Regions from separate parts of the Haemophilus sp. HN_Hi16 genome, predicted to be linked through region 3. Evidence: riboswitches for the same ligand, from Rfam matches in the RefSeq annotation. Region 3 holds a riboswitch; each other region holds the start of a gene.

Region 1 (7,389 bases), 510 kb from region 3:
TCAATAATCCATTTTCCAATTCCTGGCCAAGAGAAAATGGTTTCGGTGAGAACTGCACCAGAAAGCAATTGACCTACAATTAATCCCACTACAGTAACAACAGGAATTAACGCATTACGCAATGCGTGAACAATAACAATTCGAGTATAGCTTAAACCTTTTGCTTTTGCCGTGCGAATGTAATCTTCGCCTAATACTTCCAACATCGCAGAGCGTGTCATACGAGTAATAATGGCAAGAGGAACTGTGCCTAATACGATGGCAGGAAGAATTAGAGATTTCACTGCATTTTCAAAAGCACCAGAAACACCTGAAAGCCAGCTATCAATAAGCATAAATCCTGTTGGTGTATCGATCCAAAATTCATTATCTAAACGTCCGCCTTGCGGTAAACCAAGTTGTGGCGAAACATATAAAATTAAAATTAAACCCCACCAGAAAATTGGCATAGAATAACCTGTGAGCGATGCTACTGTAACCGTGTGAGAAATCCAACTGTCTTTTTTTACTGCGGCAATTGTGCCTAAAATAACGCCGCCTAATAATGACCAAAATAACGCAAAAAATGCTAATTCAGCGGTAGCAGGAAAAAGCGTAAAAAATTCACTAAGAACAGGTTGTTGAGTGCGGAACGATGCACCGAAATCCCCCTGCAACACATTCCCGATGTAATTGAAATATTGTTGGTATAAAGGAAGATCTAAGCCTAATTGATGCATCATTTGTTGATGTGCTTCTGGCGTTAAGCCACGTTCCCCCATCATAATTTCCACAGGATCACCAGGAATAAAATGCACAAGGGCAAAGGTAATAAAAGTAATGGCAATAAAAGTAGGGATCACCATTAAGATACGTTTGAAAACAAATTTAAACATTCCAGCACTCAATAGACAATAAAAGTGCGGTAAAAATCCACCGCACTTTTCAAAAAAAAATTCATCGGTAAAAAATAAAACGCTTCTGGATTCTACCGCACTTTTTCCAGTTTTGCCAAATGCGCAATAAGCCATTTAATGCCTTGTGCTTGGAAAGCAATTTGGAGACGCGTATTGTTATCAGAACCTTCAACATTAATCACTGTGCCGAAACCAAATTTTTCATGTTTGACTTTTTGTCCCATTTTCCATTCATTTTTACTTACAGGGGATACCGACCCGACTTTTGCAAGGTTCATTGCTCGAGTGACTGTCCCTCGTAAACGAATTTCTTGAATACATTCTTGCGGTAATTCTGCAATAAAACGCGATGGTAAATGACGTTCTTCTTTTGCATATAATCGACGGCTTTCTGCATAAGAAATTGTCAGTTTTTTCTTCGCGCGAGTAATACCAACATAAGCTAAACGACGTTCTTCTTCTAAACGTCTGGGTTCTTCAAAAGAACGAAAACTTGGGAATAATCCTTCTTCTACGCCCACCATAAATACACGAGGAAATTCTAAGCCTTTCGCAGAGTGTAACGTCATCATTTCTACACAGGATTGATGCGGAGAGGCTTGTTCTTCGCCAGCTTCTAAGGAAGCGTGAGTTAAAAAGGCAGTGAGTTCGGTCATTTCTTCCGCATCATTAGGTTTAATAAATTCACGGGTTGCGGTAACTAATTCTTCCAAGTTTTCAATACGCACTTCGCCTTTTTCGCCTTTTTCTTGTTGATACATTTCATATAAGCCCGAATGTTTAATCACAAAATCAGTTTGTGCGAAAAGTGGCATTTCTGCGATATCAAGTTGTAATGAATTAATTAATTCTTGGAAACGTAATAAGACTGTTGAGGCTCGTCCAGCCAACATATTTTCTTGTGTTGCGACTTGTACTGCTTGCCATAAGGTAATTTGGCGTTCGCGTGTTAAGTTACGCAATATATCTAAAGTGCGGTCGCCAATGCCACGGGTTGGCGTATTAATTACACGCTCAAAAGCCGCATCATCTTGACGATTATTAATCAAACGAAGATAGGCTAACGCATCTTTAATTTCTTGACGTTCAAAGAAACGCATACCGCCATAAATACGATATGGAATTTGACAACGAATTAAGGCTTCTTCAATAACCCGTGATTGACTATTACTACGATAAAGTACAGCGCAATCATCAAGTTTTCCGCCATTTTCTACCCAATCCTGAATTTGTGAAGCAACGAATTTTGCTTCGTCTAATTCATTAAAGGCAGCATAGATGCCCACGGGATCGCCTTTTTCACCCTCTGTCCATAAATTTTTACCGAGACGATCACTATTGTTTGCAATCAATTCATTTGCGCTGTTTAGGATATTGGCGGTAGAACGATAGTTTTGTTCAAGACGAATGGTTTCTGCTTTGAAATCTTTCAAGAATTTTTGAATATTTTCAATTTGTGCGCCACGCCAGCCATAAATAGATTGATCATCATCGCCCACAATCATTACTTTGCCTGTTTTTCCTGCGAGAATTTTGATCCATTTATATTGGATTTTATTGGTGTCTTGAAATTCATCTACCAAAATATGCTGAAAACGTTGTTGATAACGTTGCAAAATCAATGGTTTTTTCTCAAATAATTCATAGGATCGAATTAATAATTCAGCAAAATCGACTAATCCTGCGCGATCGCAAGTGTCTTGATAAATCTGATAAATTTTAATCCATTCACGTTCTTGACGATCATTAAAATCTTCAATGTCGTTTGGTCGCAAGCCTTCATCTTTTTTGTTATTGATGTACCAACAAGCCTGTTTCGGCGGAAAAGCTTTCTCATCAAAATTATGTAATTTTAATAACCGTTTAATTAAACGAAGTTGATCTTCTGAATCCAAAATTTGGAAATCCTGTGGCAATCCTACATCTAAATGGTGGGCTCGCAATAAACGATGGGCAATGCTATGAAAGGTTCCAATCCACATACCAAATAATTGATGTTGTGCGTGTTTGGCAAGGGTAGATTGAATACGATGACGCATTTCTGCTGCCGCTTTATTGGTAAACGTTACCGCCATAATACTGCCTTCAGAAATATTTTCTACCGCAATTAACCAAGCGATACGGTGCGTCAATACGCGCGTTTTACCAGAGCCTGCACCAGCTAGCACTAAGTGATTACCAAGAGGAGCAGCTACGGCTTTGCGTTGTTTATCGTTAAGTCCGTCAAGTAATTCAGAAATATCCATGATGAAATTTTTATCTGTTCAAATTTACAGGAATTATAAGTCTAATTTTTTTATATCACAATCAAGAAAATCATAAACTTATCCGACTTTACAAAAATAGTATTACAACTTATATTGATTCACGGTTAGTCGGGGTGCGGACATCGCTGAGAAAATACCCGTGAACCTGAAACAGTTAGCACTGGCGTAGGAAACTAATCTCTCCTTCTTACTTAAAGGGCTGACTTACTTTTTTCTGTATTCATATAAGTAAGGATGCATCATGACACTCTCTTTTTCTTTAAAAAATTCTTTTAAATTGACCGCACTTTCCAGCGTGCTTGGTTGCGGCTTATTAGGATTAAGTTTATCAACCCCTGCTCAAGCAGAAGGCAAATTAGTGCTGTATTGCAGCGTCCAAAACACGACTTGTGAAAAAGTCGCTCGCGCTTTTAGCAAAAAATATAATGTGGACACTCAGTTTGTGCGTAATAGCACTGGGACTGTATTAGGCAAAATCAAAGCTGAAAAAGAAAATCCACAAGCAGACGTGTGGTATGGCGGTACATTGGAACCGCACTTTCAAGCACGAGATGCAGGTTTGTTAGAAACTTATCGTTCGCCTCTGCAAAAAGAAATTATGCCTCAATTCAAAAAGCTCACGGAACAACGTGGCGATACTACGTCGATTATTTATCTTATGGAGCTTGGCATTGGGATGAATGAAAAACTGCTAGCTGAAAAAAATATCGCGAAACCTCAATGTTATGCTGATTTATTAAAACCAGAATTTAAAGGGTTAATTCAATATCCAGATCCTCGAGTATCGGGCACTGGCTACACTATTCTTACAACTTTAATTGAAATTATGGGCGAAGATAAAGCCTTTGCTTATTTGAAAGAACTTGACAAAAACATTGCTCAATACACGAAAACTGGATTAGCAACGGCTAATATTTCTACGGGCGCAGCCGCTGTTGATATTGGTTTTATGCATACTTATGTGCGTGAAAAGGATAAAGGTGCGCCAGTTATTGGTACTTTACCTTGCGAAGGCATAGGCTATACGTTAGGGGCGGTCAGTATCATTAAAAATGGACGCAATTTAGAGAATGCTAAACGCTTTGTCGATTTTGTTCTTTCTGCTGAAGCCCAAGAAATTCATTGGCGTGAGGCGGATTCTTACCAACTGCCAACAAATATTCATGCCAAAGCGCATCCACATCTTTCAGAGCCAGCAAAACTTAAACTACTTGATATTGATTTCATCAAATTTGGTTCGGATCAAGAGGCGAAACGATTAATAGAACGCTGGGTTGAAAATGTGAAGGAAAGAAAAGAGTAATTGATGTTAGCCTGATAAAAGTGCGGTGAAAATTCACCGCACTTTGCTTTTCCCCTTGAAATCTTTCTTTTTATTCTTATATCTGTGACGTTCAATTTTTATCTTTATGAAGGAAAAAATTATGTCACAAAATCAAGAAACTCGTGGCTTCCAATCTGAAGTCAAACAACTCCTCCAATTAATGATTCATTCTTTGTATTCCAACAAAGAAATTTTCTTACGTGAATTGATTTCTAATGCTTCTGATGCGGCAGATAAATTACGCTTTAAAGCACTTTCCAACCCTGCTTTATATGAAGGCGATGGCGACTTGCGTGTGCGTGTTAGCTTTGATGCGGATAAAGGCACTATCACAATTAGCGATAACGGCATTGGTATGACTCGTGAGCAAGTCATCGATCATTTGGGGACGATTGCAAAATCAGGAACAAAAGAATTTTTAACCGCACTTGGCCAAGATCAAGCAAAAAATAGCCAGCTTATTGGGCAGTTTGGTGTGGGTTTTTATTCTGCTTTTATTGTGGCAGATAAAGTGACTGTAAAAACTAGAGCGGCTGGCGAAGAGGCGGATAAAGCTGTGCTTTGGGAATCTGCGGGCGAAGGCGAATATTCTGTGGCGGATATTGAGAAAAAATCTCGTGGTACAGATGTGATTTTACATTTACGTGAAGATGAAAAAGAATTTTTAAATGAATGGCGTTTGCGTGAAATTATTGGTAAATATTCTGACCATATTGGCTTGCCAGTGGAAATGCTGACGAAAGAATACGATGATGAGGGCAAAGAGTGCGGCGAAAAATGGGAAAAAATCAATAAATCTGATGCCCTTTGGACGCGTTCTAAAAATGATGTTTCCGATGAGGAATACAAAGCGTTTTACAAACACTTAAGCCATGATTTTGTTGATCCTGTGACTTGGGCGCATAACAAAGTGGAAGGAAATCAAGCATATACTAGTTTGCTTTATGTACCAGCTAAAGCACCTTGGGATTTATTTAATCGCGAACATAAACACGGCTTAAAACTTTATGTTCAACGTGTATTTATTATGGATGATGCTGAGCAATTTATGCCGAATTATCTACGTTTTATGCGTGGTTTAATCGATAGTAATGACTTGCCATTAAATGTATCTCGTGAAATTTTACAGGATAACAAAATTACGGCTGCACTACGCAAAGCATTAACTAAGCGTTCATTACAAATGCTAGAAAAATTAGCAAAAGATGATGCAGAAAAATATCTTAAATTCTGGAAAGAGTTTGGTTTAGTCTTAAAAGAAGGCCCTGCAGAAGATTTTGCTAACAAAGAAACTATCGCAAAGTTATTGCGTTTTGCTTCGACACATAATGATGGTAGTGAGCAAACTGTCTCTTTAGAAGATTACATCTTGCGTATGAAAGAGGGGCAAAAAGCTATCTATTACATTACAGCGGATAGTTATGTTGCAGCGAAAAATAGCCCACACTTGGAATTATTCAATAAAAAAGGCATTGAGGTTTTATTACTTTCCGATCGTATTGATGAATGGATGTTAAGCTATTTAACTGAATTTGACGGTAAACAATTACAAAGTATCACGAAAGCAGATTTGGATTTAGGCGATTTAGCGGATAAAGAATCTGAAACACAAAAACAACAAGATAAAGCCTTTGGTAGTTTTATTGAGCGTGTGAAAAACTTGCTTGGCGAACGTGTGAAAACGGTGCGTTTAACTCACAATTTAACGGATACACCAGCGGTGGTTTCTACGGATAACGATCAAATGACGACCCAAATGGCGAAATTGTTTGCAGCCGCAGGGCAACCTGTACCAGAAGTAAAATACACATTTGAACTGAATCCAGAACACTATTTAGTGAAAAAAGTGGCTGATATTGCAGATGAAACTGAATTTGCTGATTGGGTGGAACTGTTGCTTGAACAAGCTATGTTAGCAGAGCGCGGATCTTTGGAAAATCCAGCTGCGTTTATTAAACGTATCAATAAGTTGTTAGGTTAATTCATTTGAGATGAAGTAGTATAAGGGTTAAAATCCTCAGTCTGATTAGATTGAGGATTTTTCTTTTTTAGGTGAAATATGATTACAGTTTACGGCATTAAAAATTGCGATACAGTGAAGAAAGCGTTGAAATGGCTGGCGGATCACAATATCGAACACAAACTTCACGACTACCGTGTTGATGGGTTAGATTTGAATTTTTTAACCCAAGCGGAAACTCAATTTGGCTGGGATGTGTTAGTGAATAAACGCAGTACAACTTGGCGTAATTTGGATGAGCAAGTTAAAAATTCCCTTGATAAAACCACCGCACTTTCCGTGTTGGCTGAGAATCCAACTTTAATTAAACGCCCAATTATTTTACAAGATGAAAAGGCATTAATTGGCTTTAATGAAAAGGAATATCAGGCTGTTTTTGCTTAAAGTGCGGTTATTTTCTTAGGAGTTTTTATGAGAGAAAAAGTGGTTTCGTTGGCACAAGATTTAATTCGTCGCCCGTCTATTAGCCCGAATGACGAAGGCTGTCAGCAAATTATTGCCGAACGTTTAGAAAAGCTAGGTTTTCAAATTGAATGGATGCCTTTTAATGACACGTTGAATTTGTGGGCAAAACACGGAACGAGCGAGCCAGTTATTGCTTTTGCAGGTCATACGGATGTTGTGCCTACTGGCGATGAAAATCAATGGTCGTCTCCGCCGTTTTCTGCGGAGATTATTGATGGCATGCTTTATGGGCGTGGTGCGGCGGATATGAAAGGCTCCCTTGCAGCAATGATTGTGGCGGCAGAAGAATACGTAAAAGCAAATCCTAATCATAAAGGCACCATTGCATTATTGATTACCTCTGATGAAGAGGCTGCCGCAAAAGATGGAACTATACGCGTGGTTGAGACGTTAATGGCGCGTGATGAAAAAATTACT
Region 2 (7,389 bases), 530 kb from region 3:
CCTTAAAAGAAAATATTACGAATCCAAAATTAATTGTGATTCATTTAATGGGCTCACATCCAGCCTTTTGTGAGCGTCTTCCGTACGAGGTTAAAAATTATTTTATTAATCAATCTATGTCTTGTTATTTAGAATCGATTAAATATACGGATCAGTTTTTAGAAAAATTAAATTCGCAGTTAGTATCGCAAAATGAACCCTATTCGGTGATTTACTTTTCTGATCATGGGCTTGCTCATTATGAGGATTCTGAAGGTTTATCATTGCATCCAAATAATCTTTATAAACAAAATTATGAAATTCCTTTCGTTATGTTTTCGAGTGATAGTAAAAAGCTAGAAAAAATAAAAATGCCACAATCGGCATTTAATTTTGTTTATGGTTTTGCTGATTGGATGGGAATTAAGGAAAAACATTTACAAGGCGTGGATTTCTTCCATCCTGAAAAACAGGAAATTAAGGTATTTGATTGGAATAACGTTGTAAATGTTAAAGAGTTGGCTGATGATCCAGCAAAATTACCAGAAGCCGTTCAGTAAATGAGATCGTGCTTTATCATTTATCGGCTTGTGCTAGAATGAGCGGAATTTTTTTAAAAGGGAAATAGTATGTCCAAAAAATCAGGGCTTTCGTTTTTATGGTTAAGTGCGGTCGCTTTTGTGGTTGATTTGCTCACTAAATACATTGTGGTACAAAAATTTGATTTGTATGAAAGTGTTAATGTGCTGCCTGTTTTTAACCTGACTTATGTTCGCAATTATGGCGCAGCATTTAGTTTCTTGGCAGATCATAGTGGCTGGCAACAATATTTCTTTATTTTGTTGGCATTGGCTATTTCAGGCATGTTGGTTTATTTTTTAGCAAAAAATAATGCCGAACAAAAAATCCAAAATTCTGCTTATGCACTGATTATTGGTGGTGCATTAGCGAATATGGCAGATCGCGCTTACAATGGTTTCGTCGTGGATTTCTTTGATTTCTATTGGGATATTTATCATTATCCAGTGTTTAATATCGCCGATATTGCCATTTGTATTGGTGCAGGGTTGTTAGCATTGGATGCGTTTAAGAGCGAAAAGAAAAAAGTACAAGATAAACAAGTAGAAAAGTGCGGTCAGAAATGAAGATAATTTTAGCCAATCCACGAGGATTCTGTGCCGGTGTAGACCGTGCTATTAGTATTGTTGAACTCGCCTTAGAAATTCATGGCGCACCGATTTATGTTCGTCATGAAGTGGTGCATAACCGATTTGTTGTGAACGGATTGCGTGATCGTGGTGCGATCTTCGTGGAAGAATTAAGCGAGGTACCTGATGGTGCGATCGTGATTTTTTCTGCGCACGGTGTATCTCAAGCCGTTCGACAAGAAGCGAAAGACCGCAATCTCAAAGTATTTGATGCAACCTGTCCTTTGGTGACCAAAGTGCATATGCAAGTTGCTCGTGCAAGTCGAAAGGGAACAAAAGCGATTTTGATTGGACATAAAGGACACCCTGAAGTTGAAGGCACAATGGGGCAGTATAGTAATGAAGATGGCGGAATTTTCTTGATTGAAAAAGTAGAAGATATTGCACGTTTGCCAATGCAAGACAATGATGATTTAACCTTTATGACGCAAACCACTTTATCGCTAGATGATACAGCAGAAACTATTGCTGCATTAAAGGAAAAATATCCCGCTATTCAAGGGCCACATAAAAACGATATTTGTTATGCGACAACCAATCGTCAAGAAGCGGTGCGAGAATTGGCTAAATTATCAGATTTAGTGTTGGTTGTGGGGTCTAAAAACTCATCAAATTCAAATCGTTTAGCTGAATTGGCGTCTCGAATGGGGATTAAATCACAGCTTCTTGATGATCCTTCCGATATTCAAGATGATTGGTTTAATGATGTAAAAACCATAGGGATTACAGCTGGCGCGTCTGCACCCGAAGAATTAGTTCAATCGATTATTTCCCGCTTAAAAGAGTTTGGTGCGGATACTATAGAAGAGCTGCAAGGTTTAGAAGAAAATATGTTCTTTGAGGTGCCAAAAGAGCTGAGAATAAAAGAAGTTAATTAATATTAAGGGCTTGTCGTAAATGATAAGCCCTTTGTTTTTTCATTCAAATTAAGAATTTTTGCGATCGAGATCGCAAAAGTGCGGTCAGTTTCTTGAGGGTTTTTGCAAGGCAGGAAAAAATAGGTGTGTTGATTGTTGATCAACGATTCATATTATAAGGAAACCTCTATGAAATTAATGAAAACATTATTCACTTCGGTTGTATTGTGTGGGTCACTTGCAGCTGGTTCCACTTTTGCTGAAAACAAGGTGGTTGAGCAAACAACTCAAGCTGTTGTGACCACTCAAACGGATTCACAAGTAGCACCAGCTATGATGGGAGATAAATTGAATATTAACATAGCAACTGCCAGTGAAATTCAAAAATCCCTAACTGGCATTGGTGCGAAAAAAGCGGAAGCTATTGTGCAATATCGTGAAAAACACGGTAATTTTACTAATGTAGAACAGCTTTTAGAAGTACAAGGAATTGGCAAAGCAACACTAGAGAAAAATCGTGATCGTATAATCTTTTAATTTTCTAACCTCCAATGAATGCCCTGTTTCACAGGGCTTTTTTATTCTTTACACACAGAATACATTAAAAAGCCGTTGGCAACTTGAGTAAATTTTAATACACTAGCAAGCCTAGTCGGGGTGCAATACGCTGAGATCATACCCGTGAACCTGAAACAGTTAATACTGACGTAGGAAACTAGGAATATAGCCTTATCTCCTTTTCGTCATTATTGCTGCCTTTTAATCATAAATAAGGATGTAATAATGAACCTTCTTAAATTAACCTTAATTTCTACCGCACTTTTTTCCACTGCAGCATTAGCACAATCACAGCAAAGTGTGAACGTATATAGCTACGATTCTTTCACTTCTGAATGGGGTGCGGGGCCAAAAGTAAAACAAGATTTTGAAAAAGCCCATCCACAATGTGCGATTAATTTTACGCCTTTTGAAAGCGGTGGTGTGTTACTTAACCGTGTTCGTTTGGAAGGGAAGAAAACCAAAGCGGATATTGTGCTAGGTTTAGATAACTTTGTTTTAGAACAAGCTGAAAAAACAGGTATTTTTGCACCAAATAACGTGGATTTAACTCCGCTTGATTTACCAACAAAATGGACAAATAAGACCTTCTTGCCTTTCGACTTCGGTAACTATGCTTTTGTGTATGATAAAACCAAATTACAAAACCCACCGAAAAGTTTGAAAGAATTGGTTGAACGCCAAGATCTTCGTGTGATTTATCAAGATCCTCGCACCAGCAGTGTGGGACGTGGTTTATTGGTTTGGATGAATGTAATTTATCCTGAAGATAAAATTCAATCTGCTTGGAAAAATTTAGATAAGCATACGGTAACAGTGGGTAAAGGCTGGTCAGATACTTACGGTGCATTCTTAAAAGGCGAAGCGGATTTAGTATTAAGTTACAGCACATCGCCACTTTATCATCAACTTTTTGAGAAAAAAGATAATTATGCGGCGACAGATTTTGCGGAAGGGCATATTACTCAAGTAGAATTAGCGGCAAGAGTTGCCAACCATCCAAATCAATGTGCGGATGATTTTATGGCATTTTTAATTTCGCCTACAGCACAAAAACATATTGTGACAGCCAATATTATGTTGCCAGTTATTCAAGGCGAAATTGAACCGCACTTTGATGCGCTTAAAGTTCAACAAAAAATGCAAACACCAATTAATCCAACAGTGAATCCTGAGCAGTTAAAAAATTGGATCAGCACTTGGCAAACTACATTAACAAAATAATTTGATGCTGTCGTTATTTCATCATCCACAATTCCGCCTGCGTCATTATGTGGGCGGCGTTGTTGTCATCGGCGTGATTACGCTTTTTTATGGAAGTGCGTTAAGTTCAATCTTTACATTGGGCGATGAATTACAATGGCGAGCTTGGTTTACTGATGATTATCTACAGCATCTGATTCTTTTCAGTTTTGGGCAAGCTTTACTTTCTACCGTTTTATCTATTTTCTTTGGTTTACTTCTCGCTCGGGCATTATTTTATAAGCCATTTTTTGGAAAAAAGTGGTTGTTAAAATTAATGTCGCTAACTTTTGTCTTACCTGCTTTAGTGGCAATTTTTGGTTTGATCGGTATTTATGGTTCAAGCGGTTGGTTAGCTTGGTTTGCTAATCTTTTTGGAATGTCGTGGCAGGGGCATATTTACGGACTGTCGGGAATTTTAATTGCCCACCTTTTTTTCAATATTCCACTGGCAGCACAGCTTTTCTTACAAAGTTTGCAAAGTATCCCTTATCAGCAACGTCAGCTTGCAGCCCAGCTTAATTTACAAGGTTGGCAATTCGTTAAATTGGTGGAGTGGCCTGTTTTTCGTCAGCAATGTTTGCCCACATTTAGCTTGATTTTTATGCTGTGTTTTACCAGTTTTACCGTTGTTCTTACGCTAGGTGGTGGGCCTCAATATACAACATTAGAAACAGCAATCTACCAAGCGATTTTATTTGAATTTGATCTGCCGAAAGCAGCACTTTTTGCTATGTTGCAATTTGTATTTTGCTTGGTTTTATTTAGCTTAACATCGCGTTTTTCGCCTTCTAATCAAAATGGTTTGAGCAATAGTAATATTTGGTTTGAGAAACCTAAAAGTGCGGTCAAAATTTTCCATATTTTGGTTTTACTTGTTTTTGTCTTTTTCCTTTTTTCTCCAGTATTGAATATTCTTATTAGCGCATTGAGTTCATCAAATTTACTCACAGTTTGGCATAATTCTCAGCTATGGCGTGCCTTAGGCTATTCACTTTCTATCGCACCCTTGTCCGCATTACTTGCATTAACGATGGCAATTGCCTTATTGCTTTTATCACGCCGTTTAGAATGGTTGAATTATCAAAAAATATCGCAATTTATTATTAATGCTGGAATGGTAATTTTAGCCATCCCGATTTTAGTACTTGCGATGGGGTTGTTTTTATTATTACAAGATCGTGATTTTTCCAATATTGATTTGTTTATCATCGTTGTGTTTTGTAATGCCTTAAGTGCAATGCCTTTTGTTTTACGTATTTTAAGCGCACCTTTTCATAACAATATGCGTTATTACGAAAATCTGTGTAATAGTCTAGGAATTGTGGGTTGGCAACGTTTTTATCTGATTGAATGGAAAACCTTGCGCGCACCGCTGCGTTATGCTTTTGCTTTAGGTTTAGCGTTATCTCTCGGCGATTTTACGGCGATTGCGTTATTTGGCAATCAAGAGTTTACTTCTCTACCGCATTTGTTATATCAGCAGCTAGGGAATTATCGTAATCAAGATGCAGCTGTAACCGCAGGGATTTTATTATTGCTTTGTGGCATATTGTTTGCCTTTATTCACACATATAGGGATGCCGATGATTTATCTAAATAATGTGATTTTGAATGATAAAACCTTACCGATGTGCTTTAATTTGAGCGTAAATGCTGGCGAACGTGTTGCAATTATTGGCGAAAGTGGCGCGGGGAAAAGTACTTTATTGAATTTAATTGCTGGGTTTGAATTTCCTGCTCAAGGAGAAATTTGGTTAAACGATAAAAATCATACGCGTAGTGCGCCTTACGAGCGTCCTGTTTCTATGCTATTTCAAGAAAATAACTTATTTCCCCATTTGACTGTACAACAAAATCTTGCCTTAGGAATAAAACCCTCTTTAAAATTAACCGCACTTGAGCAGGAAAAAATTGAACAGGCCGCTTGCTCCGTAGGATTGGGCGATTATTTAGAGCGTTTACCGAATTCTCTTTCAGGGGGGCAAAAACAACGAGTGGCATTGGCACGTTGTTTGTTGCGAGATAAGCCAATTTTGTTATTAGATGAGCCTTTTTCTGCATTAGATCAGAAACTTCGGGTAGAAATGCTGGCTTTAATCGCTAAACTTTGTGACGAGAAAGATTTAACATTGCTACTTGTTACCCACCAACCATCGGAATTAATCGGTTCGATAGATCAGATGTTAGTGGTGGAAAATGGTCAGATAAGTCAATTACAAAAAGGGGTGTAAAATTAGTTTCATTCATAACGTTGAATTGATTGTTTCTACCATATACACTAATTCATCAATTAAGAAAGTATAAAAAGCGTGGTGTTTTTAACCGCACTTTCAAAGGAAAAATATGTTAGCGGAAAAATTACAAATTAACTCTATTACACCTCATCCAAGTGTAGAATATTGGTCTGTTTGCAAAGTAGAGGCGTTATTTGAAACGCCATTTTTGGAATTAGTTTACCGAGCAGCGCAAATTCATCGTAAGCATTTTAATCCTCGCACGATTCAGTTATCCACGTTAATGTCTATCAAAACGGGTGGATGCCCAGAAGACTGTGGTTATTGCCCTCAATCAGCCCGTTATCATACTGGCGTACAAAATCAACAGTTATTAGATGTTAATGAAATTATTGCGAAAGCAAAAATTGCGAAAGCGCGTGGTGCAGGGCGTTTTTGTATGGGAGCAGCTTGGCGAGGCCCTAAGCCAAAAGATATTGAGAAAGTCACAGAAATTATTAAAGCAGTGAAATCCCTTGGTTTAGAAACTTGCGGTACCTTTGGTTTATTGCAAGACGGTATGGCAGAAGATTTAAAAGAAGCTGGATTAGATTATTACAATCATAATCTTGATACCGCGCCAGAACATTATGCGGAAGTGATTGGTACACGCCGTTTTGATGATCGTCTTAGCACTTTAGGAAAAGTACGCAAAGCTGGGTTAAAAGTGTGTTGTGGCGGCATTGTGGGGATGAATGAAACTCGTAAAGAACGAGCAGGATTAATCGCGAGCCTTGCAAATCTTGATCCGCAACCTGAGTCAGTGCCGATTAATCAACTCGTTAAGGTTGAAGGTACACCCTTAGCCGATGCGGAAGAATTAGATTGGACGGAGTTTGTGCGAACGATTGCTGTTGCACGTATTACCATGCCAAAAAGTTATGTTCGTCTTTCTGCAGGTCGCAGTGGTATGACTGAAGAAATGCAAGCGATGTGTTTTATGGCGGGGGCAAATTCGATTTTCTATGGCGATAAATTACTTGTTACAGATAATCCAGAAGAAGATGGCGATCAGTTATTAATGGCAAAATTAGATTTAGAGCCAGAAACTGCAGAAAATAAAAAGTTGTAGTTTTCGTTAGATAGCTGAGAAATTAAGTATACATCTATTCCTTTCTTTATTTCATATCTCACAATAATTTTTAATAGCCAATAAAATAGCTCCTTGAATATCAAGGAGCTAATTATATGAATCTTAAAGAATTTCTTTTGCTTTCGCTACCACGTTTTCAACAGTGAAACCAAAGAGTTTAAATAATTGATCTGCTG
Region 3 (7,389 bases):
ATTTGATCAATTTCATTCGGATGATTAATGTGTGTCACCATCACTTTTTGCAAAGGAGTTTCTGCTAATAAAGTGCAAAATTCATCAGTAATTCGTTGCGGAATGACAACAGGCAAACGGGTGTGAATACGCAAACGTTGTAAGTGCGGTATGTTTTCCAAATGTTTTATTAGCCACGCTAATTCGTGATCTTTCGCCATTAAAGGATCGCCACCTGAAAAAATCACTTCTTCAATTTCAGAATGTGCTGCAATGTAATCTAATGCCAGCTGCCAGCTTTTTTTATTTCCTGGATTTTCATCGTAAGGAAAATGTCGGCGAAAACAATAACGACAATTTACTGCACAACCGCCTTTTGCCATAAAGAGCAAGCGATTTCTATATTTATGAAGAATATTTGGCACCGCATTGGCATTTTTTTCTTCTAAGGGATCTGTACTAAATCCCTCCGCTTGCACAAATTCTAAATCAGAGCACATCACTTGCAAGAAAAGGGGATCTTGCGGATTGCCTTTTTCCATTTTATCAATAAAAGGTTGTGGCACGCGGAGCGAAAAAAGTTTCCGCGCAGCAATAGATTGCTCAAAATCATCTTCTGGTAAATTTAAGGCTTTTAGCAATAATTTAGGATCTGAAATGGCATTTTTTAGAATTGTGAGCCAATTTTGTTCTTCTCTAATGACGGGTTCTTGGGTTAAAATACGCACTTTTCAAACCATCTCTCATTTTTAGGATATTTCAAATATGGCCACATATACTACCAGTGATTTCAAACCGGGTCTAAAATTTATGCAAGACGGCGAGCCTTGTGTAATCGTTGAAAATGAATTTGTAAAACCAGGTAAAGGTCAAGCATTCACTCGTACTCGTATTCGTAAATTAATTTCAGGCAAAGTATTAGACGTAAACTTTAAATCTGGCACCTCAGTTGAAGCGGCTGATGTTATGGATCTTAACTTAACTTATTCATACAAAGACGATGCGTTTTGGTATTTCATGCACCCAGAAACATTTGAACAGTACTCTGCAGATGCAAAAGCTGTAGGCGATGCAGAAAAATGGTTATTAGACCAAGCAGATTGTATCGTGACTTTATGGAATGGCGCGCCAATTACTGTTACTCCACCAAACTTTGTTGAATTAGAAATCGTCGATACAGACCCAGGCTTAAAAGGCGATACCGCAGGCACTGGCGGTAAACCCGCAACATTAAGCACTGGTGCAGTAGTAAAAGTACCTCTTTTCGTTCAAATCGGCGAAGTAATCAGAGTTGATACCCGCTCTGGCGAATACGTCTCTCGCGTAAAATAATCATTTAGATAAAAAAGTGCGGTTAATTTCTGCGATATATTATGTTGTAGTAATAAAAAGCACTGAAATTCATTCAATAAAAATGCCTTTCTGTTCATAAATAGGAAAGGCATTTTTTATAAATTTAGTTTTTCTAAAAAATCATAAACCAAAGCCAATAAAATTCAGCCTTGTTTTATTTTTCATTACAGTATAGAATTTTTCCCACTTTTAGTCGGGGTGCCGAAAGGCTGAGATGATACCCGTGAACCTGAAACAGTTAGCACTGACGTAGGAAACTAATATGCCAATAAATCCATTTTCTTTTCATTCCATTTCTTATCCTTTCTTTTTTATTACGCATTCCCTTTAATCATTGAGGCGAGCGATGGTGCGTATTCAAGATTTGAGTCTTGCATTTAATGGGCAAACGTTATTTGAGCATCTTAATTTAACCCTGTTGCCGAACGAATGGGTAAGCTTGTTGGGCAGTTCAGGCGTGGGAAAATCGACACTTTTGCGACTACTGGCGGGCATTGAAACGCAAGGCGTGGTGCAGGGGAAAATCCTAGTTGAACCGACAATTCGTATTGCGTGGTTGCCTCAAAAAGAGACGCTTTATCCGTGGCTATCAATTGTCGATAACGTGCAATTGCAAGCGGTCTTATTTGGGCGAAAATCTGCAAAAACCACTGAAAAAGCTAAAATGTTGCTTGAAAAAGTGGGAATGGCAGCACATTGGCACAAGCCTTGTTCGCAACTTTCAGGCGGGCAAAAACAGCGGGTTGCCTTGGCACGCACCTTAATGCAAGAGGCAGATTTGATTTTGCTAGATGAGCCTTTTTCCGCTCTTGATGCCATCAGTCGCCATCAACTTCAAGATTTAGCCCTTGAACTGCTCGAAGATAAATCAGTGCTGCTCGTAACCCACGATCCGCAAGAGGCGTTGCGACTAAGCCATCGTATTTTTGTACTGCGTTCGCCTGAAACTCATCAAACAGCATTATCGGCGGTAATTTTGCCCGAAGGTAACGCCCCGCGTGAGTTGCATCAAGCCAATTTATGGGCGTTGCAGCAGCAATTATTGAGAGAATTAGGGGGCGAACAATGAAAATTCGCCTACTTAAACCGCTTTTAATTGTAGGTGTGTTGTTGATGCTCTGGCAAATGGTTGCAACCTTGGGCAGCTTCCCACACTACATTTTTCCCTCACCGCAAGCTGTAGGGCAGCAGTTGTTCACACACGCTGAGCTGCTTTGGCAACATACGCAAGTCACGTTGTTAGAAATCTGCTTAGGACTGTTGTTAGGCTTTCTGTTTGGGTTGATTTCGGCGTTGTTGCTCTCATTTTCTCGTCAAATTTCTGCCGTGTTATTGCCGATTTTGGTCATTTCGCAAGCGATTCCTGTGTTTGCTATCGCACCGTTGTTGGTGTTGTGGTTTGGCTATGGAATGGCATCCAAAATTGTGATGTCGGTGCTGATTATCTACTTCCCCGTCACGGCAGCTTGTTATGATGGACTACGCAACACCCCACAAGCGTGGCTCGATCTGGCGAAAACCTTTAACATTTCCCCCTTGCGTTTATTACTTAAAGTGCGATTACCTGCGGCTTTACCTGCTTTTGCTTCGGGCTTGCGTATTGCCGTTTCGGTTGCCCCGATTGGTGCGGTGGTGGGCGAATGGGTAGGTTCGTCTGAAGGGTTGGGGTATTTGATGATTCACGCCAATGCCCGAATGCAAGTCGATTTAATGTTTGCTGCCTTACTAATTTTAGTGTCAATTTCACTCTGTTTATATTTCAGTATTGATAGGCTATTACATCGTTTTATTTGGTCTGTTTAACTTTTCATTAAAGGAGAAAAAAATGAAGACAGTCATCCGTTATTTCAGCTTTGTAATGGGGCTAATGCTCACGCTTCCTAGCTTTGCAAAAGAGAAAATCAGCGTAATGCTAGATTGGTATGTAAACCCCGATCACGCAGCCATCATTGTGGCACAGCAGAAAGGTTTTTTTGAGAAAAATAACCTTGAGGTTAATATTATTGAACCTGCTGATCCAGCATTACCGCCGAAATTAGCGGCGGCAGGAAAAGTTGATTTAGCCGTGAGTTATCAGCCTCAGCTTTATCAACAAGTGGCAGAAGGCTTACCCTTAGTACGAGTGGGTTCACTGATTTCAAATCCATTAAATAGCGTAGTGGTGCTAAAAAAGAGTAATTTGAAAACCCTTGCTGATTTAAAAGGTAAAAAAGTGGGGTATTCTGTCAGCGGTTTTGAAGATGGATTGCTTGAGACAATGCTTCATTCTATTGGTTTAAGCAATAAAGATGTGGAATTAGTGAATGTAAATTGGTCCCTTTCGCCCTCCCTTTTAACTGGACAAGTGGATGCTGTGATTGGTGCATTTCGTAATTTTGAACTCAATCAGCTTGCTTTAGAAAAGCAAGAAGGTATCGCATTCTTCCCTGAACAATATGGCGTGCCTGCTTATGATGAATTGATTTTAGTAGCGAACAAAAACAATATTGCCTCTAAAAAAATTTCCGCTTTTTTAACCGCACTTGAACAAGCTACAACCTACCTACAAAACAACCCAAATGACGCATGGCAAGCCTTTGTCAGCTATAAACCGAATGAACTCAACACGCCATTAAACCAACTAGCGTGGAAAGACACGCTCCCCTTCTTAGCCAATAAACCTCGTCAATTGGATGCCAAACGTTATCAACAAATGGCGGAATTTATGCATCAAAAAGGCTTGATTCCAAAAGCACTTGAATTGAAAGACTATGCTGTCGAATTACAGTAAGGGAAAATGATGATCAACCAACTAATTCAGCAAGCGCAACCTTATTGGAAGCAATATGTTGAGCATGAATTTGTGCAACAGCTCGCAAAAGGTACGCTGCCAAAAGCTTGTTTTCAACACTATTTGAAGCAGGATTACCTCTATCTGTTCCACTATAGTCGAGCCTTTGCTTTGGGTGTATATAAAGCAAAAAATTTTGCGGAAATGGAAATTCCTCGCAAAACCTTAGAGATTCTTTGCCAAGAAATTCAACTACATTTAAATTATTGCCGCCAATGGGGCATTAGCGAACAAGAGATTTTTGCTACTCAAGAAAGTGCCGCTTGTATTGCTTATACCCGCTATTTGCTTGATTGCGGCATGACGGGCGGTTTAGCTGAGCTTTATGCAGCCGTGACCCCTTGTGCTTTGGGTTACGCACAAGTCGCCCGCTACATCACAGAAAATTATCCAAAACTACCAAGCAATCCTTATCAAACGTGGATTGATACCTATGCGAGCGAGGAATTTCAACAATCCGCCCAAGAAACCGTTGATTTTCTTACCGCACTTTGCAAACCGCTAAACCCAAGCCAACTTGCCGAGATTCAACAGATTTTCACCACCGCAACCAGAATGGAAATTGCGTTCTGGCAAATGGGGTTGGATTTGGCTTAACAACAGGAGACAAAATGAAATCCATCTATCTATCCAAAATCCGTGAGCAGAATCCGCTCATTCATAACATCACCAACATTGTGGCAGCGAATTTTAGTGCCAATGGCTTGTTAGCATTGGGGGCTTCGCCATTGATGTCGGCGAATGTCGAAGAAATGCAGGAAGTACCGAAAATCAGTCAAGCGTTGGTCATTAATATCGGCACGCTGATTGGAAAGGAGCGAGAGGCGATGTTATTAGCGGGCAAAACCGCGAATGCGGTTGGGATTCCTGTGGTGTTAGATCCTGTTGGTGTGGGGGCAACGAGCTATCGCCGTGAGACCATTCGTGAGCTTTTAGCCGAGGTAAAATTTGCTCTGATTCGTGGCAATGCAGGTGAACTGGCTGCGATTGCAGGAGAAGCATGGCAGGCAAAAGGTGTAGATGCAGGGCAAGGCGAAGTGGATTTAAAAGCCGTTGCCGAGAAAGTGGCTCAACGCCATGGCTGTACGGTGTTGATTAGCGGAGTGGTGGATATTGTCAGCGATGGCACACAAACTGCGACCATTCACAACGGCACGCCATTGTTCCCGAAAGTCACGGCTTCGGGGTGTCTGTTGAGTGCCGTGTGTGCGGCTTTTTTAGCGGTAAGTGAAGGGAATTATTTTTCTGCGACATTAGAAGCCTGTGTAGCATACACCATTGCAGGCGAGTGTGCGGCGCAAGGCTTAACCACACAAGTGGGACAGTTCCAAATCCGTTTGTTGGACGAGCTTGCTGCACTTTCCCCTGAAACCATTGGACAAAGAGGGCGCATTAATGAGTAATGTGAAACAAGTTTTAACCATCGCAGGGTCAGACAGTGGCGGTGGTGCAGGCATTCAAGCGGATCTTAAAACCTTCCAAATGCGCGGCGTGTTTGGTACATCCGTAATTACAGCAGTTACGGCACAAAACACACTTGGCGTATTTGATATTCACCCTATTCCACTGAAAACAATTCAAGCGCAACTGGAAGCGGTCAAAAATGATTTCCAGATTGCAAGTTGCAAAATTGGTATGTTAGGCAATGCAGAAATTATTGAATGCGTGGCCGATTTTCTTGCTGATAAACCATTCGGCACGCTGGTGCTAGACCCAGTGATGATCGCCAAAGGTGGGGCACCGTTATTGCAACAGCAAGCGGTGAGTGCGTTAAGCCAAAAATTGCTGCTGTTGGCAGACGTGATTACACCGAACATTCCCGAAACGGAAGCGTTAACGGGGATTGCGATTGTGGACGACACCAGTATTCAACAAGCCGCAAAAGCCTTGCAAAAACAGGGAGCGAAGAATGTGATTATTAAGGGTGGACATTCGCTCAATTCGCAAAGTGAGCTGTGCCAAGATTGGATCCTTTTACAAAACGGCGAATATTTCGCTTTGCAAAGTCCACGTTTTGATACGCCTCATACGCACGGCACAGGCTGCACCTTTTCTGCCTGTTTAACCGCTGAATTGGCGAAAGGTGAACCGTTGCAAAGTGCGGTAAAAACAGCGAAAAATTTTATTACCGCTGCGATTTCTCACCCGTTGAATATTGGTCAAGGACACGGACCGACAAATCATTGGGCTTACAGTCGCCTTTAAGGATTGAAAGATGAAAAATATTCAAAAAATCTTACCGCTTTACTTTGTGGCAGGCACGCAAGATTGCCGTCATTTGGGCGAGAACTTGTCAGAAAATTTATTATTCGTGCTAAAACAAGCGTTAGAAGGCGGGATTACCTGCTTTCAATTTCGGGATAAAGGCAAATTTTCGTTAGAACATACGCCTTCAGTACAGAAGGAATTGGCGATTAATTGTCGTGATTTGTGCCGTGAATATGGCGTACCGTTTATTGTGGATGATAATGTTGATTTAGCATTGGAAATCGAGGCGGATGGTATTCACGTTGGGCAAAGCGACATGCCAGTGCAAGAGATTCGAGCTAAAACAGATAAACCGCTGATTATTGGTTGGTCGGTGAATCGTTTAGATGAGGCGAATATTGGGGAAAATTTAGCGGAAATTGATTATTTTGGAATTGGCCCGATTTTTCCAACGCAATCAAAAGAGAATCCGAAGCCAACGCTAGGAATGGCGTTTATTCAAACTTTGCGAAATGCGGGCATAACTAAACCGCTTGTGGCAATTGGTGGAGTGAAGTTAGCTCACGTTAAAACCTTACGAGAATTTGGTGCGGACGGTGTGGCAGTAATTACAGCCATCAGCCAAGCAGAAAATGTTAAAGCAGCAACAAAAGCATTACGGGAGGCAAGCGATGAATACGCAAAATAGTCTAAAACAGGTTGCGACGGCAACGATGGTCGGCACAGCAATTGAATATTTCGATAACTACATTTACGCAATGGCAGCGGTATTGGTATTTAACCATCAATTCTTCCATGCCGCAGATCCACTTTCAGGGCAGATTGCGGCACTTTCCACTTTAGCACTCACTTTTATTGCTCGTCCTTTGGGAGCAATATTGTTCGGGCATTTCGGTGACCGTTTCGGGCGGAAAAATACCTTTGTGATGAGCTTGCTGTTGATGGGCGTTTCCACTGTGGTTATTGGTTTGTTGCCAACCTATGACAGCATCGGTATTTGGGCGACAATTTTGCTCTGT

The links. Region 3 has a riboswitch for thiamine pyrophosphate ahead of ACPT9C_RS02545 (ABC transporter ATP-binding protein). Riboswitches for the same ligand answer to the same signal wherever they lie in the genome.
Region 1: another riboswitch for thiamine pyrophosphate. It lies ahead of ACPT9C_RS05045 (ABC transporter substrate-binding protein); the one in region 3 lies ahead of ACPT9C_RS02545 (ABC transporter ATP-binding protein).
Region 2: another riboswitch for thiamine pyrophosphate. It lies ahead of thiB (thiamine ABC transporter substrate binding subunit); the one in region 3 lies ahead of ACPT9C_RS02545 (ABC transporter ATP-binding protein).

Annotation. Positions count from the first base shown of each region.
Region 1 is NZ_CP187500.1:1,013,764-1,021,152, reverse strand. It holds gene ACPT9C_RS05055 (ABC transporter permease subunit) at 1-875, opposite strand, end outside; gene uvrD (DNA helicase II) at 968-3,142, opposite strand; TPP riboswitch at 3,263-3,352, shown strand; gene ACPT9C_RS05045 (ABC transporter substrate-binding protein) at 3,405-4,466, shown strand; gene htpG (molecular chaperone HtpG) at 4,588-6,468, shown strand; gene ACPT9C_RS05035 (ArsC family reductase) at 6,547-6,891, shown strand; gene dapE (succinyl-diaminopimelate desuccinylase) at 6,919-7,389, shown strand, end outside.
Region 2 is NZ_CP187500.1:1,930,848-1,938,236, reverse strand. It holds gene ACPT9C_RS09620 (phosphoethanolamine transferase) at 1-539, shown strand, start outside; gene lspA (signal peptidase II) at 609-1,124, shown strand; gene ispH (4-hydroxy-3-methylbut-2-enyl diphosphate reductase) at 1,121-2,065, shown strand; gene ACPT9C_RS09605 (helix-hairpin-helix domain-containing protein) at 2,234-2,581, shown strand; TPP riboswitch at 2,688-2,775, shown strand; gene thiB (thiamine ABC transporter substrate binding subunit) at 2,828-3,826, shown strand; gene thiP (thiamine/thiamine pyrophosphate ABC transporter permease) at 3,831-5,447, shown strand; gene thiQ (thiamine ABC transporter ATP-binding protein) at 5,431-6,078, shown strand; gene bioB (biotin synthase BioB) at 6,191-7,192, shown strand; gene tkt (transketolase) at 7,316-7,389, opposite strand, start outside.
Region 3 is NZ_CP187500.1:505,404-512,792, reverse strand. It holds gene epmB (EF-P beta-lysylation protein EpmB) at 1-707, opposite strand, end outside; gene efp (elongation factor P) at 745-1,311, shown strand; TPP riboswitch at 1,517-1,605, shown strand; gene ACPT9C_RS02545 (ABC transporter ATP-binding protein) at 1,679-2,401, shown strand; gene ACPT9C_RS02540 (ABC transporter permease) at 2,398-3,135, shown strand; gene ACPT9C_RS02535 (ABC transporter substrate-binding protein) at 3,158-4,102, shown strand; gene tenA (thiaminase II) at 4,112-4,759, shown strand; gene thiM (hydroxyethylthiazole kinase) at 4,774-5,565, shown strand; gene thiD (bifunctional hydroxymethylpyrimidine kinase/phosphomethylpyrimidine kinase) at 5,558-6,367, shown strand; gene thiE (thiamine phosphate synthase) at 6,378-7,058, shown strand; gene ACPT9C_RS02510 (MFS transporter) at 7,042-7,389, shown strand, end outside.